3 regions of the Pseudomonas sp. Pso3 genome follow, and region 3 is predicted to be linked to each of the others. Evidence: predicted binding sites of a transcription regulator. Region 3 holds the regulator's gene; each other region holds the start of a gene.
What was found. Region 3 encodes sigma-54, which starts transcription at its own class of promoters, with help from an activator protein. Its sites were predicted from a motif close to ANTGGCATNNANNTTGCTNT; they were not measured.
Positions count from the first base shown of each region.

Region 1: glnA (glutamate--ammonia ligase) is a predicted target of sigma-54. The motif match lies at 2,355-2,374, and genes of this name have one in related genera.
Region 2: flhA (flagellar biosynthesis protein FlhA) is a predicted target of sigma-54. The motif match lies at 2,472-2,491, and genes of this name have one in related genera.

Region 1 is NZ_AP043687.1:367,217-372,149, reverse strand. Features, by position in the region: gene typA (translational GTPase TypA) at 1-527, opposite strand, end outside; gene thiI (tRNA uracil 4-sulfurtransferase ThiI) at 685-2,139, opposite strand; gene glnA (glutamate--ammonia ligase) at 2,525-3,931, shown strand; gene ACZ5R1_RS01735 (DUF4124 domain-containing protein) at 4,092-4,610, shown strand; gene ACZ5R1_RS01730 (DUF4124 domain-containing protein) at 4,610-4,933, shown strand, end outside.
Region 2 is NZ_AP043687.1:1,647,844-1,652,776, reverse strand. Features, by position in the region: gene flhF (flagellar biosynthesis protein FlhF) at 1-274, opposite strand, end outside; gene flhA (flagellar biosynthesis protein FlhA) at 285-2,411, opposite strand; gene sodC (superoxide dismutase family protein) at 2,637-3,164, shown strand; gene flhB (flagellar biosynthesis protein FlhB) at 3,157-4,305, opposite strand; gene fliR (flagellar biosynthetic protein FliR) at 4,318-4,933, opposite strand, start outside.
Region 3 is NZ_AP043687.1:3,561,604-3,566,536, reverse strand. Features, by position in the region: gene ACZ5R1_RS16880 (superoxide dismutase) at 1-213, shown strand, start outside; gene ACZ5R1_RS16875 (HPr family phosphocarrier protein) at 285-557, opposite strand; gene rapZ (RNase adapter RapZ) at 589-1,443, opposite strand; gene ptsN (PTS IIA-like nitrogen regulatory protein PtsN) at 1,445-1,909, opposite strand; gene hpf (ribosome hibernation-promoting factor, HPF/YfiA family) at 1,928-2,236, opposite strand; gene ACZ5R1_RS16855 (RNA polymerase factor sigma-54) at 2,326-3,825, opposite strand; gene lptB (LPS export ABC transporter ATP-binding protein) at 3,928-4,656, opposite strand; gene lptA (lipopolysaccharide transport periplasmic protein LptA) at 4,653-4,933, opposite strand, start outside.

The DNA of each region.
Region 1 (4,933 bases), 1.7 Mb from region 3:
TGGTCCAGACCGGCGATGCCGTTCAGGGCGCTGGCGTAGACGATCGGGAAGTCCAGCTGCTCATCGGTGGCGCCGAGGTTGTCGAACAGGTCGAAGATCTGGTCGATGACCCAGTCCGGACGCGCGCCGGGACGGTCGATCTTGTTGACCACCACGATCGGACGCAGACCGGCCTTGAACGCCTTCTGGGTCACGAAGCGGGTCTGCGGCATGGGGCCGTCCTGGGCGTCGACCACCAGCAGCACGGAGTCGACCATGGACATCACGCGCTCCACCTCGCCACCGAAGTCGGCGTGGCCGGGGGTGTCGACGATGTTGATGTTGTAGTCCTTCCACTTCAGCGCGGTGTTCTTGGCCAGGATGGTGATGCCGCGTTCCTTTTCCTGGTCGTTGCTGTCCATCACCCGCTCGTTTTCCGCTTCTTTGCGGTCCAGGGTGCCGGACAGGCGCAGCAGCTTGTCGACGAGGGTGGTCTTGCCATGGTCGACGTGCGCGATGATGGCGATGTTGCGTAGATTCTCGATCACAGTGGTGTTCTCGGTATAGAAATGAAGGAGCTTCAGCCAGCAGGCTGACAGCCGGAGATTGCAAAGGCGCGAAACGCGGCCGACCGGTACGTGGCCGGAGGGCTAGAAGAGGTCGGGAGGGCGGTGGCGGATACTGCCACCCAGCAGGCCCGGCTGCTTAGGCCGGACGATAAACGCGCACATTGGCGTGCCCTTCGGTGAGCAGGTGATGGGCGTGCAGCCGGCTCATCACCCCGCGGTCGCAATAGAGTAGGTACTGGCGATTCTCGTCCAGTTCCTTGAAACGGCTGTTCAGCGCGAAGAACGGCATGGCCTGCACCTCGATGCCGGGCAGCTCCAGCGGCTGGTCTTCCTGGGCATCGGGATGGCGGATGTCCACCACGATCTGACCTGGCAAGGGCTGTGCCAGCTCTTCGACCTGCACGTCCTTGCCCAGCTCTTCGATCACCTTGTCGACGGTGATGAAGCGCGCACGTTCCAGGGCGGCGTCGAGCACCGCCAGGTCGAACTTGCCTTCCTCGTGGTCCACCCGCAGGGCCTTGGCCTTGGTGGTGGGATTCACCGAGATGATGCCGCAGTATTCGGGCATGTGCTTGGCGAAGTCGGCGGTGCCGATGCGCTGGGCGGTATCGATGATGTCCTGCTTGTGGCTGGCCAGCAGCGGGCGTAGCACCAGGGTATCGGTGGCCTTGTCGATCACCGCCAGGTTGGTCAGGGTCTGGCTGGAGACCTGGGAGACGGCTTCGCCGGTCACCAGCGCCTCGATCTGCAGCTGTTCGGCGATGCGACTGGCCGCGCGCAGCATCATGCGCTTGAGGATGACCCCCATGTGGCTGTCGTCGCACTGGGTGAGGATCTGCCCCACCACTTCCTCGAAGGGCACGCTGATGAACAGCACGCGCTGGGAACGCCCGTACTTCTCCCAGAGATAGTGGGCCACTTCCATCACGCCCAGCTCGTGGGCGCGCCCGCCGAGATTGAAGAAGCAGAAATGGCTGACCATGCCGCGTCTCATCATCTGGTAGGCGGCCACGGTGGAGTCGAATCCCCCGGACATCAGCACCAGCACCTGTTCCAGCGCGCCGAGCGGATAGCCGCCCAGCCCTTCGTGGTGCTCGTCGATGATGAACAGCTGCTGGTCGCGGATCTCCAGGCGAACGTTCACCTCGGGATTCTTCAGGGCGATGCCGGCGCCGCCGCAGCGTTCGCGCAGGCCACCACCGACATGGCGCTCCACATCCATCGAGGAGAAGTCATGGCGGCCGGCGCGCTTGCAGCGCACCGAGAACACCTTGCCGCGCACGCGCTCGCCGAAGTGGCGTACGCACAACTCGAGAATCGAATCGAAATCGCCCAGCGGATACTCGTGCACCTCGAGGAACTGGCCGATGCCCGGGGTGCAGGCCAGGCGCTGCTTCATTTCCGCCAGCAGCCGCGGCTCGTCGAGCGCGGTCTCCAGGGTGATGTTGTCCCACACCCCTTCCACGCGGACATCCGGATCCAGATCGCGCAGCACGACACGAATGTTCTTCACCAGCTGGCGAATGAAATTCTTGCGCACCGGGCGACTCTTGATGGTGATTTCCGGAAAGACCTTGATGATGAGCTTCATGAGCGGGAAACGGGAGGCGGGCAACGCGAAAGAAAAGGGCGAATATGATACCTGAAAACCACCCGGCACTCGAATTCGCCCGACAAAATCACCCAATGCGCCATTAAGGTGCATCCGCCGAATTAAGCGCACCAAATTCGTGCCTGAATACGGCCTCCATTGACCTGAAAACGGCACGACAGGCGCCAGGACGGCCCTCCAGCCCATTTAGGGGCACTGGCATACAACTTGCTCTCTTGTGAGGCAGCCGCCCCTGGGCCAGCATAGGGCGCTTTTCGTGGAACGCCGGTCGCTGACCAGGCAGTACGGGAGCGCCCCTCAAGGGCACAGCTGATACCGGGAGTACCGCCAACCGCTCCCGGCCGAAATTCCTCTGGAGGAAACCATGTCGAAGGCTGTTCAACTGATCAAAGAAAACGACGTGAAGTGGGTAGACCTGCGCTTCACCGACACCAAAGGCAAGCAGCAACACGTCACCATGCCGGCGCGTGACGCGCTGGACGAAGACTTCTTCGCCCACGGCAAGATGTTCGACGGCTCCTCCATCGCCGGCTGGAAAGGCATCGAAGCCTCCGACATGATCCTGCTGCCCGACGACAGCACCGCCGTTCTGGATCCCTTCACCGAAGAGCCGACCCTGATCCTGGTCTGCGACATCATCGAACCCTCCACCATGCAGCCCTACGAGCGCGACCCCCGCGGTATCGCCCGTGCTGCCGAGGAATACCTGAAGTCCACCGGCATCGGCGACACCGTGTTCGTCGGCCCGGAGCCCGAGTTCTTCATCTTCGACGAAGTGAAGTTCAAGTCGGACATCTCCGGCTCCATGTTCAAGATCTTCTCCGAGCAGGCTTCCTGGAACACCGATGCCGACTTCGAGTCCGGCAACAAGGGCCACCGTCCGGGCGTCAAGGGCGGCTACTTCCCGGTACCGCCGGTCGATCACGACCACGAAATCCGTACAGCCATGTGCAACGCCCTGGAAGAAATGGGCCTGGTCGTGGAAGTCCACCACCACGAAGTGGCGACCGCTGGCCAGAACGAGATCGGTGTGCAGTTCAACACCCTGGTCAAGAAGGCCGACGAGACCCAGACCCTGAAGTACGTCGTGCACAACGTGGCCGATGCCTACGGCAAGACCGCCACCTTCATGCCCAAGCCTCTGTACGGCGACAACGGCTCCGGCATGCACGTGCACATGTCCATCTCCAAGGATGGCAAGAACACCTTCGCCGGCGAAGGCTATGCCGGCCTGTCCGATACCGCCCTGTACTTCATCGGCGGCATCATCAAGCACGGCAAGGCGCTGAACGGCTTCACCAACCCGTCCACCAACAGCTACAAGCGTCTGGTGCCCGGCTTCGAAGCCCCGGTCATGCTGGCCTACTCGGCCCGTAACCGCTCCGCCTCCATCCGTATCCCCTATGTGTCGAGCCCGAAAGCCCGCCGCATCGAGGCCCGCTTCCCGGATCCGGCTGCCAACCCCTACCTGTGCTTCGCTGCCCTGCTGATGGCCGGCCTGGACGGTATCCAGAACAAGATCCACCCCGGCGATGCCGCCGACAAGAACCTGTACGATCTGCCGCCGGAAGAAGGCAAGAAGATCCCGCAGGTCTGCGGCAGCCTGAAGGAAGCCCTGGAAGCCCTGGACGCCGGTCGCGCGTTCCTGACCAAGGGCGGCGTCTTCACCGACGAGTTCATCGATGCCTACATCGAGCTGAAGTCCGAGGAAGAGATCAAGGTGCGTACCTTCGTGCACCCGCTGGAATACGACCTGTACTACAGCGTCTGATCCCGCTGCAGTAAGGTAAAGAGGCCTCCTTCGGGAGGCCTTTTCTTTTGCCCTGGGAAAACCGCCGCGACCGACGCCCGGGCACAGCGGCCAGGTTGCCTACCTGTGCACCGGGCGCGCCTGCTACCCTTGATCTCCACTGCCCGGCCGAGATTCCGCCATGCCTCGCCTGCTTGCCTGCTGTCTGCTCTGCCTCGCCTGCTCCGCCCAGGCCGCGATCTACAAGTCGGTGGATGCCGAAGGCAACACGGTGTTCAGCGACCAGCCCTCGGCCAATGCCAAGCCGGTGCAGGTGGCACCCACCAATACCGTGGACAATCCACGGCCGGCGCTGCCCATCCCCAGTGCGCCTGCGGCGGCGACGCCCGCCGGCCCGGCCTTCAGCCGCCTGGAGGTCAACGTGCCCGACGATGAGGCCATCCGCGCCAACAACGGCACCTTCTCGGTGGGCGTATCCCTGGAACCGGCCCTGGGTGCGGGGCAGTCGCTGCAATTGCTGGTGGACGGCGCCCCCTACGGCAGCCCCGGCCAGAGCACCCGCTTCGGCGTGGCCAACCTGGATCGCGGCGAGCACCGTTTCGCGGCCCAGGTGCTGTCCGGCAACGGCGAGGTGGTCCAGACCAGTGCCGAGAAGACCGTGACTGTGCAGCGCATCAGCGTCAACAGCCCGGCCCGCTGATGCGCGCGCTCCTGACCCTGCTGCTGCTCTGCCTGCTGCTCCCCGCCCAGGCAGCGGTCTACAGCTATGTCGACAAGGAAGGCAATCGGGTCTACACCGACCAGCCGCCCAAGGGCGTCAAGGCGACCCAGGTGCCGATCACGGTGCCCAACAACCTCAATCAGCAGGGCCAGCCGACCCGCAAGCTGAGTCCGACTCCCGCCGCGCCGGTGGCCAGGACGCCCAAGGCGGCGCCCTTCCGCTACCAGATGCTGCGCATCCTGGTGCCTGAGCCCGATGCCACGGTGATCGACCAGGAAGGGCAGCTCATCGTCAGCCTGGTC
Region 2 (4,933 bases), 1.9 Mb from region 3:
GCTTGTCCTTGGGTGCGGCCGAGGGCACGCCCGGCGCGCGGATGCTGAGGTCGGCATGGGCCTGGGCGATCTTCGCATGGGTCTTGCGCAACTCCGCCTGCAGCTCCGCGTTGGGCGCGGCCGGTGCCGGAGCCTGGTAGTCCAGCGCCGCGGTCAGCTCGACACCACCGGCGACCCGGCGGTTGCTGAGGATGGCGGCATCCGGGCCCAGCTCGTCGCGTACCAGCTTCATGGCTTGACGCATATCGGCGGCGAAGAAACGTTTGACTTGCATGATCTAGACCTCAGCCATTCTGGCCAACGGTAGCGACGATGGTGACCTGCTTGTTGTCCGGAATTTCCTGGTAGGCCAGTACACTCATGTTCGGCGCCGCCATCCGCGCGAAGCGGGACATCATCCCGCGGATCGCACCGGCTACCAGCAGCACCACTGGCTTACCCATCATTTCCTGACGCTGCGCTGCCTCGATGAGGGAACGCTGCAGTTTTTCAGCCATGCCAGGCTCGAGGAACATGCCGTCCTCGGCGCCTTGACCGGCCTTCTGCATACTACTTAGCAACATCTGTTCCAACCTTGGCTCAAGGGTGATAACAGGCAGCTCAGGCTCCATTCCAACGATGTTCTGGACGATTGCGCGGGACAAGGCGACCCGTACGGCACCGGCGATGGCGGCGGGATCTTGACTCCGCGGACCGACGTTGGCGATGGCTTCGGCGATGGTACGGATGTCGCGGACCGGGACCTGCTCCTGCAGCAGTTGCTGGAGGATCTTGAGCAGGGTCGACAGGGAAACGATGCCGGGCACCAGCTCCTCGGCCAGCTTGGGCGAACTCTTGGCCAGTACCTGCAGCAGTTGCTGGACCTCCTCGTGGCCGATCAGCTCGTGGGCGTGCTTGAAGAGCACCTGGTTGAGGTGGGTGGCGACCACGGTGCTGGCATCGACCACGGTGTAGCCGAGGGACTGGGCCTGGTCGCGCTGGGTGACGTCGATCCAGACCGCCTCCAGACCGAATGCCGGATCCTTGGCGGCGACGCCGTTGAGGGAGCCATAGACCTGACCGGGGTTGATGGCCAGTTCGCGGTCGGGATAGATCTCGGCTTCGGCCACGCTGACGCCCATAAGAGTCAGACGATAGGCGTTGGGCAGCAGGTCCAGGTTGTCGCGGATGTGTACCGACGGCATGAGGAAACCGAGGTCCTGGGACAACTTCTTGCGCACGCCCTTGATCCGCGCCAGCAACTGGCCACCCTGGTTGCGATCGACCATGGGGATCAGCCGGTACCCGACTTCCAGACCGACCATGTCCACCGGGGTGACGTCGTCCCAGCCCAGCTCCTTGGCCTCGGCCGGACGCTGCACGGGAGCCAGGTCCTGCTGCTTCTTGGCTTCGACCTCGGCGGTCTGCTTGGCCTGGCGCTGACGCTTGTAGATCAGCCAGGCACCGGCTGCGGCGGCGCCACCCAGGCCGAGGAACGGCAGGTGCGGCATGCCCGGCACCAGGCCCATGGCGATGATGATGAAAGCCGAGACCGCCAGCGCCTTGGGCGAGGCGAACATCTGACGATTGACCTGCTGACCCATGTCTTCGGCGGAGGACACCCGGGTGACCATGATGGCCGCGGCGACTGACAGCAGCAGCGAGGGAACCTGGGCGACCAGGCCGTCACCGATGGTCAGCAGGGCGTAGATGCGCGCCGCTTCGCCGAACGGCAGACCGTGCTGGGCCATACCAATGGCCATGCCGCCGATGAGGTTGATGAAGAGGATCAGCAGACCGGCGACGGCGTCACCGCGGACGAACTTGCTGGCACCGTCCATGGAACCGTAGAAGTCGGCTTCCTGGCCCACTTCGGTCCGGCGCTTCTTGGCTTCGGCCTGGTCGATGATGCCGGCGTTCAGGTCGGCGTCGATGGCCATCTGCTTGCCGGGCATGGCGTCCAGGGTGAAACGCGCCGACACCTCGGAGATGCGGCCGGCACCCTTGGTCACCACCACGAAGTTGATGATCATGAGGATGGCGAACACCACCGCACCGACCACGTAGTTGCCGCCGACCACCACCTCGCCGAAGGCCTGGATGACCTTGCCCGCGGCGTCGTGACCGTCCTGGCCGTGCAACAGCACCACGCGGCTCGAGGCCACGTTCAGCGCCAGGCGCAGCAGGGTCGACACCAGCAGGATGGTCGGGAAGACCGCGAAATCCAGCGGCCGCAGCGCATAGACGCTGACCAGCAGGACCACGATCGACAGGGCGATGTTGAAGGTGAACAGCACGTCCAGCAGGAACGGCGGCATCGGCAGGGTCATCATGGCGAGCATCGCCAGGACGGCCAGCGGCACGCCTAGGTTGCCGCGAGCCAGACCGCGCATGTTGCCCATCATCATGGATTTGTCGACTTTCACACCCATTCCTCGCTTGCCGGTGCCGTCGTCACGGAAAGTTGACGCAGCGCACTGTTCGCAGGGGCTTGAGCAAGCTCCGGGCCAACTGCTCAAGACCTTGAATCAGCGGGGTTTTCCCGGAGGTGATACAGGACTGGTTACGGATCGCCGGACTCGTCGGCTGAACCGTGGGCGGAGGCCATGAGTCTGTCTAGGGACCCGCGCTAGCGCGCCTATCCGAGGAACATCACCATGAAAATCTGGACCGCGACCCTGTTGGCCACCTGCCTGGTCGGCACCGCCCAGGCAGCCGAATCCCTGACGATCCCGCTGAACAAGGTCACGACCGACGGTGTGGGCGAAAGTGTCGGCAGCGTGCAGGTGACCCGCTCCAAGTACGGTCTGGTCTTCACGCCGGATCTCAAGGGCCTGGAGCCCGGTATCCATGGCTTCCACGTCCACACCAAGCCCAACTGCGGCGCGGCCGAGGTGAATGGCACCCTGACCGCAGGGGGCGCGGCGGGCGGCCATCTGGATCCGCGCAACACCGGCAAGCACAGCGCGCCCTGGTCGGACGACGGCCACCTGGGCGAATTGCCGGCGCTCTATGTGACCGCCGACGGCCAGGCCACCCAGCCGGTGCTGGCGCCCCGCCTGAAGCGCCTGGAAGAGCTCAAGGGCCATGCGTTGATGGTGCATGCCGGTGGCGACAACTACGCCGACCAGCCCAAGCCGCTGGGTGGTGGCGGCGCACGCGTCGCCTGCGGCGTCATCAAGTAGGCGCCTTCCCCTCCTCATCCCGCCGCAGATCCGGCGGGATGGGCAGATCGGACAGCTTGGGCTTGCGCCCGCGTCCAGCCCGGAATTGCCTGAGCTGATAGACATAGGCCAGGACCTGAGCCACGGCCACATAGAGTCCGGCCGGAATCTCCTGATCCACCTCGGTGGAGAAATACACCGCGCGCGCCAGCCCTGGCGACTCCAGCAGCGAGACCTGGTGTTCCTGGGCGATCTCGCGGATCTTCAGCGCGGTGAAATCGCTGCCCTTGGCCACCAGCACCGGCGCCCCGCCCTTGGCCGCGTCGTACTTGAGCGCCACGGCGAAGTGGGTCGGGTTGGTGATAACCACATCGGCATTGGGCACCTCGGCCATCATCCGACGCTGGGCCATCTGCCGCTGCATCTGGCGGATCTTGCCCTTGACCTCGGGCTTGCCCTCGGCGTCCTTGTATTCGTCCTTGATCTCCTGCTTGGTCATCATCAGCTTCTTGCGGTTGCTGAAGATCTGGAAGGGCACGTCCACCGCGGCGATGATGAGCAGCCCCAGGGCCAGCAGCAGGGTGGCATGTCCCACCACCTGCATGCTGTGCAGGAGCGCCTGCTCGGTCGGCAGCTTGGCGATCTGCAGCAGGGCCGTGCGCTCGCTCATCAGCACCAGCACCGACACGCCGAGGATGATGAAGAACTTGCCCAGGGCCTTGAGCAATTCCACCAGGGAATTCTTGGAAAACATCCGGGCGATGCCGGACATGGGATTCATCCGGCTCGGCTTGGGCGCCAGCATCTTGCCGGAAAAGAGGAAGCCACCCAGGGCGATGTGGCCAACGATGGCGGCGATCACCACCAAGGCGATCATCGGCAGCATCCCGATCATCGCCGCCTTGCCCGAGGCCAGCAGGAAGGTGCCCATGAAGCGTTCGTCCATGACCTCTTCGCGCCGCAGGGAGAAGTTGCTGCGCATCACCTCCAGCAGCTTGCCGCCCAGGAAGGCGCCGTACATCAGCAGGCCGCCGACCCCCGAGAGCATGACCGCCACCGTGCCGAGTTCGCGTGATCGCGGGAGCTGCCCCTCCTCCCGGGAGTCACGCTTGCGTTTCTCTGTGGGGTCTTCTGTACGGTCTTCGCCATCGGATTCAGCCATGCGGCATATCTCCTAGCGGGCTCGGGCGAGTTCGCGCAGCCATTGCAGCGCCTCGCTGGCGAGACTTTCATAGTGGGAGAGGATGTCGGCGGTGCCGAGCCAGACGATGACCATGCCCAGCACCACGATCAGCGGCATGCCGACGGAAAAGATGTTCAGCTGCGGCGCGGCGCGGGTCATGATGCCAAAGGCGATGTTGACCACCAGCAGCGCGGTGATGGCCGGCAGCACCAGCAGGATGCCGGCGCCCATGACCCAGCCCAGCCGCCCGGCGACCTGCCAGAAGTGCTCGACGCTCAGGGTATCGCCCACCGGCAGGGTAACGAAGCTTTCGGCGAGGATCTCGAACACCACCAGATGGCCGTTCATGGCCAGGAACAGCAGCGTCACCAGCATGGTGAAGAACTGGCCCATGACCGGGGCCGAGGCGCCGTTGACCGGGTCGATCATGGACGCGAAGCTCAGGCCCGCCTGGGTCGAGATGATCTGCCCCGCCACCACGAAGACATGGAAGAACAGCTGCAGGCTGAACCCCATCACCGCGCCGATGAGGATCTGCTCGACGATCAGCGGCAGCGCCTGGGGACTGATGGCATCCACCTGTGGCATCGGCGGCAGGGTCGGCACC
Region 3 (4,933 bases):
GTCACCCCCGAGAAGAAGCTGGTGGTCGAGAGCACCGGCAACCAGGACAGCCCGCTGATGACCGGCAACACCCCGATCCTCGGCCTGGACGTCTGGGAGCACGCCTACTACCTGCGCTACCAGAACCGTCGTCCCGAGTACATCGGTGCCTTCTTCAACGTCATCAACTGGCCGGAAGTGTCCCGTCGCTACGAAGCGGCGCTGAACGCCTGAGTCGACGCCCAATGAAAAAGCCGCCCTCGGGCGGCTTTTTTTATCGGAGCTGCGACTGGCGCAGGGGCCTGTCACTCGCCTTCGTCGAAGTAGTTGTTGATCAGCTCGACCAGGGCGCGCATAGCCTCGTCGCTCTGCTCACCCTCGGTTTCCAGCTGCAGGACCGTGCCCTTGCCGGCGGCCAGCATCATGACCGCCATGATGCTCTTGCCATCGACCGGCGATTCGCCACTGCGGCCGACGCGGACGCTGGCGGGATAGCGGCCGGCCACGCCGACGAACTTGGCCGCCGCACGGGCGTGCAGGCCCAGCTTGTTGATGATGGTGATCTGTTGGGCAGGCATTGAGTCTGTCCTTGTCGAAACAAAACGGGCGTCAGAGATCGCGGTGACGGATCTGGACGTTCTTGAGCAGGTTCTTGAGTTCGCGACCCAGGCGATCGGCCAGATAGACCGAGCGGTGATGACCACCGGTACAACCAATGGCCACGGTCACATAGGACCTGTTGTTGGCGGCAAAACGCGGCAACCACTTCACCAGGTAATCGCGGATGTCATTGTACAGGGTCTCTACCTCGGGCTGTTGCTCGAGATAGTCCCGCACCGGGGCATCCAGTCCGGAAAAGTCGCGCAGGTCCGGTTTCCAGTAGGGATTGGGCAGAAAGCGCACGTCGAACACCATGTCCGCGTCCACCGGCAGGCCCCGCTTGAAGCCGAAGGATTCCACCAGATAGGCGGTGCCGGGCTCTGGGGCGTTCAGCAGGCGCAACTTGAGGATGTCGCGCAGCTGATAGAGATTCAGGTGAGTGGTGTCGATCTTCAGGTCGGAGAGGTCGGCGATGGGCGACAGCAGCACCTGCTCGTCGTGAATGGCCTCGGCCAGGGATCTTTCCTGGTTGGACAGCGGATGCCGGCGACGCGTCTCGGAAAAGCGCTTGAGCAGCGTCTGGTCATCGGCGTCCAGATAGAGGATGTCGCAGCGGATGTTGCGGCTGCGCACCTGTTCGAGCAATTCGGGAAAGCGTTGCAACTGGCTGGGCAGATTGCGGGCATCGATGGACAGGGCGACCTTGGGCTGGGGCCGCTCCATGTCGGTCAGGGCATGCTGGGCCAGATCGGGCAGCAGACTGGCCGGCAGGTTGTCGATGCAATAGAAGCCATTGTCCTCAAGCACGTTGAGCGCCGTACTCTTGCCCGACCCGGAACGTCCGCTCACGATGATGAGGTGCATGTCAGTGTCCGCTCTGGGCCTCGACGACGATCTGATAGAGCGCCTGGCTATCCTTGGCCTTGCGCAGCCGCTCGCGGATGTCGGCGCGATCCAGGATGCCGGCGATCTGGCGCAGCAGGGTGAGGTGCTGTTCGGTGGCGGCTTCCGGGACCAGCAGGACGAACACCAGGTCTACCGGCGCGCCGTCGAGGGAATCGAAGTCCACTGGTTGCTGCAGGTGGAAGAGCACGCACAGCGGTTGCTGCAGACCCGCCAGGCGGCAGTGGGGAATGGCGATGCCATTGCCGAAACCGGTGGAGCCCAGACGCTCGCGCGCCATCAGGCATTCGTGGATGTGTGCGGCATCGTGGCCGGGCAGTTCCTGCGCGGCCAGCTCGGCGATGCGTTCCAGTACAGCGGCTTTGCTGCCGCCCGGCGCACCCGTCTGGGTGCGGCCGGGGGTCAGGATATTTTCGAGTCTGATCATAAAGCGGCGATCGAAACCTCAGCGGACGCCGACGCCCTGCTGGCGTTCGATCGATTTTTCCTTGTGTTTAATCAGTTGGCGGTCGAGCTTGTCGGCCAGGAGATCGATGGCGGCATACATGTCGTCGTGCTCGGCATTGGCGACCACGGCGGCGCCGGCGACGTGCAGGGTGGCTTCGGCTTTCTGCTTGAGCTTGTCCACTTCCAGGATCACCTGGACGTTGGTAATACGGTCGAAGTGCCGTTCGAGGCGGGCGAGTTTCTCGCCGATGTAGTCACGCAGGGCTTCTGTCACTTCAAGCTGATGGCCACTGATGTTGACTTGCATACCGCTTCTCCTTATTGCCGGGCTACGATCGGCGAAGCTGCTCGCCGACATGACAAGGGTCGATCGAGGCACGGTCACATCAGGACGCGTCAGATGAGACGCTTGCGTTCGCTGGACGGAGCGATACCCAGGGATTCCCGATACTTAGCCACCGTGCGACGAGCGACTTGTATACCTTGCGATTCCAGTAAACCAGCGATCTTGCTGTCACTCAACGGCTTTTTCGCGTTTTCCGCCGCCACCAATTTCTTGATGATCGCGCGGATCGCAGTGGAGGAACATTCGCCCCCCTCGGCGGTGCTGACGTGGCTGGAGAAGAAGTACTTGAGTTCGTAGATGCCACGCGGGGTGTGCATGAACTTCTGGGTGGTCACCCGGGAGATGGTCGACTCGTGCATGCCCACCGCCTCGGCGATGTCGTGCAGGACCAGCGGCTTCATGGCCTCTTCACCGTATTCGAGAAAGCCCCGCTGGTGCTCGACGATCTGGGTCGCCACCTTCATCAGGGTCTCGTTGCGACTCTGCAGGCTCTTGATGAACCAGCGCGCTTCCTGCAGCTGGTTGCGCATGTAGGTGTTGTCGGCGCTGCTATCGGCGCGCTTGACGAAGCCGGCGTACTGGGGATTGACCCGTAGGCGCGGCACGGCTTCCTGGTTGAGCTCCACCAGCCAGCGCTCGTTGTGCTTGCGCACGATGACGTCCGGCACCACGTATTCGGCCTCGCCGGACTCGATCTGCGAGCCGGGGCGCGGGTGCAGGGTCTGGATCAGTTCGATGACGGGCTTGAGTTCGTCTTCCTTGATCTTCATGCGGCGCATCAACTGCGCATAGTCGCGACTGCCGAGCAGATCCAGGTAGTCGCCCACCAGGCGCTTGGCCTCGCCGAGCAGGGGGAGGCTGGCCGGCAGCTGGGCCAGCTGGATCAGCAGGCACTCGCGCAGATTGCGCGCGGCGACGCCGGCCGGCTCGAATTGCTGGACGCGTCGAAGCACCACCTCGACTTCGTCGAGATCGACTTCCAGTTCGGGATCGAGAGAGGCATGGATGTCTTCCAGGCTTTCCTGCAGATAGCCATCGGTGTCGATGCCGTCGATGATCGCCAGGGCGATCAGGCGGTCGAGATCCGACATGGGCGCCAGGTTGAGCTGCCAGAGCAGGTGGGTCTGCAGGCTTTCGCCGGCCGAGGTGCGGGTGGTGAAGTCCCACTCGTCGTCGTCGTTGCTGGGCAGGCTGCTGGCGCTGGTCTGGTAGATGTCTTCCCAGGCGGTATCCACCGGCAGCTCACTGTCGCTGGGGATGCGTTCGCTCCACTCGGACTCGTCGGCCATCTCGTTGGTGGCGACCGAGGTTTCCTTGAAGTTGATTTCGGTACCGCCGGGATTCGCCAGCTCGTCGCCTTCGCCCGAGGCGTCGCTCTGGTCGAAGTCTTCACCTTCTTCCTGGCGTTCCAGCATCGGATTGGATTCCAGGGCTTCCTGGATCTCCTGCTGCAGGTCGAGCGTCGAGAGCTGGAGCAGACGTATGGCTTGTTGCAGCTGCGGCGTCATCGTCAGCTGCTGGCCCATCTTGAGGACTAGCGATGGTTTCATGGCTGCGGAAATACACCTTGTCTACCGACGCGAACAGCGCCACCGAACCTCGCGAACCCTGCGAGCGTTAGCAAATTATATGCCTTGTTTCCCCGGGTTTGCCTAGAGGCGGAATTCGTGGCCCAGATAGACTTCCTTCACCAGCTCGTTGGCGAGGACTTCCTCGGCGGTACCCTCGGCGATGAGCTGGCCATCGTTGACGATATAGGCCGTCTCGCAGATGGTCAGGGTTTCCCGGACATTGTGGTCGGTGATGAGGACACCGATGCCCTTGGCCTTGAGGTGACGAATGATCTGCTTGATGTCGCCCACGGAGATGGGGTCCACGCCGGCGAAGGGTTCGTCCAGCAGGATGAACTTGGGCGCGGTGGCCAGGGCGCGGGCGATCTCGACACGGCGCCGCTCGCCACCCGACAGGCTCATGCCGCGGTTGTCGCGGATGTGGGTGATGTGGAATTCCTGCAGCAGGCTCTCCAGTTCGCGTAGGCGGCCGGCCTTGTCCAGGTCCTTGCGGGTTTCCAGGATGCCGAGGATGTTGTCGGCCACGGTCAGCTTGCGAAAGATCGAGGCTTCCTGGGGCAGGTAGCCGATCCCGGCACGGGCACGGCCATGCATGGGCAGGGCGGTGACGTCCTGGTCGTCGATCAGCACGCGACCCTGATCGGCCTTGACCAGGCCGACGATCATGTAGAAGCAGGTGGTCTTGCCGGCGCCGTTCGGACCGAGCAGGCCGACGATCTGCCCGCTGTCGATGCTGACGCTGACGTCGCGAACGACCTGACGACCCTTGTAGCTCTTGGCCAGATGCTGGGCTTTGAGCGTAACCGTCATTGTCCCTGCCCCGACTGCTGCTGATCCTTGGGCTGGATGACCATGTCGATCCGCGGCCGCGGCGTGGTGACCTTGCTGCCGTTGGCGCGCCCGGCGTTGACGATCTGGCGCTGGGTGTCGTAGACGATCTTCTCGCCTTCGAAGGTGTTGCCCTGTTGGACCACCTTGGCCTGATCGATCAGGATGATGCGATTTTCCTGGGCGAAATACTGGATCGTCAGACCATAGGCCTTGACGATGTCCTTGTCCGCCGAGGGCTTCTGCTCGTAGTAGGCCG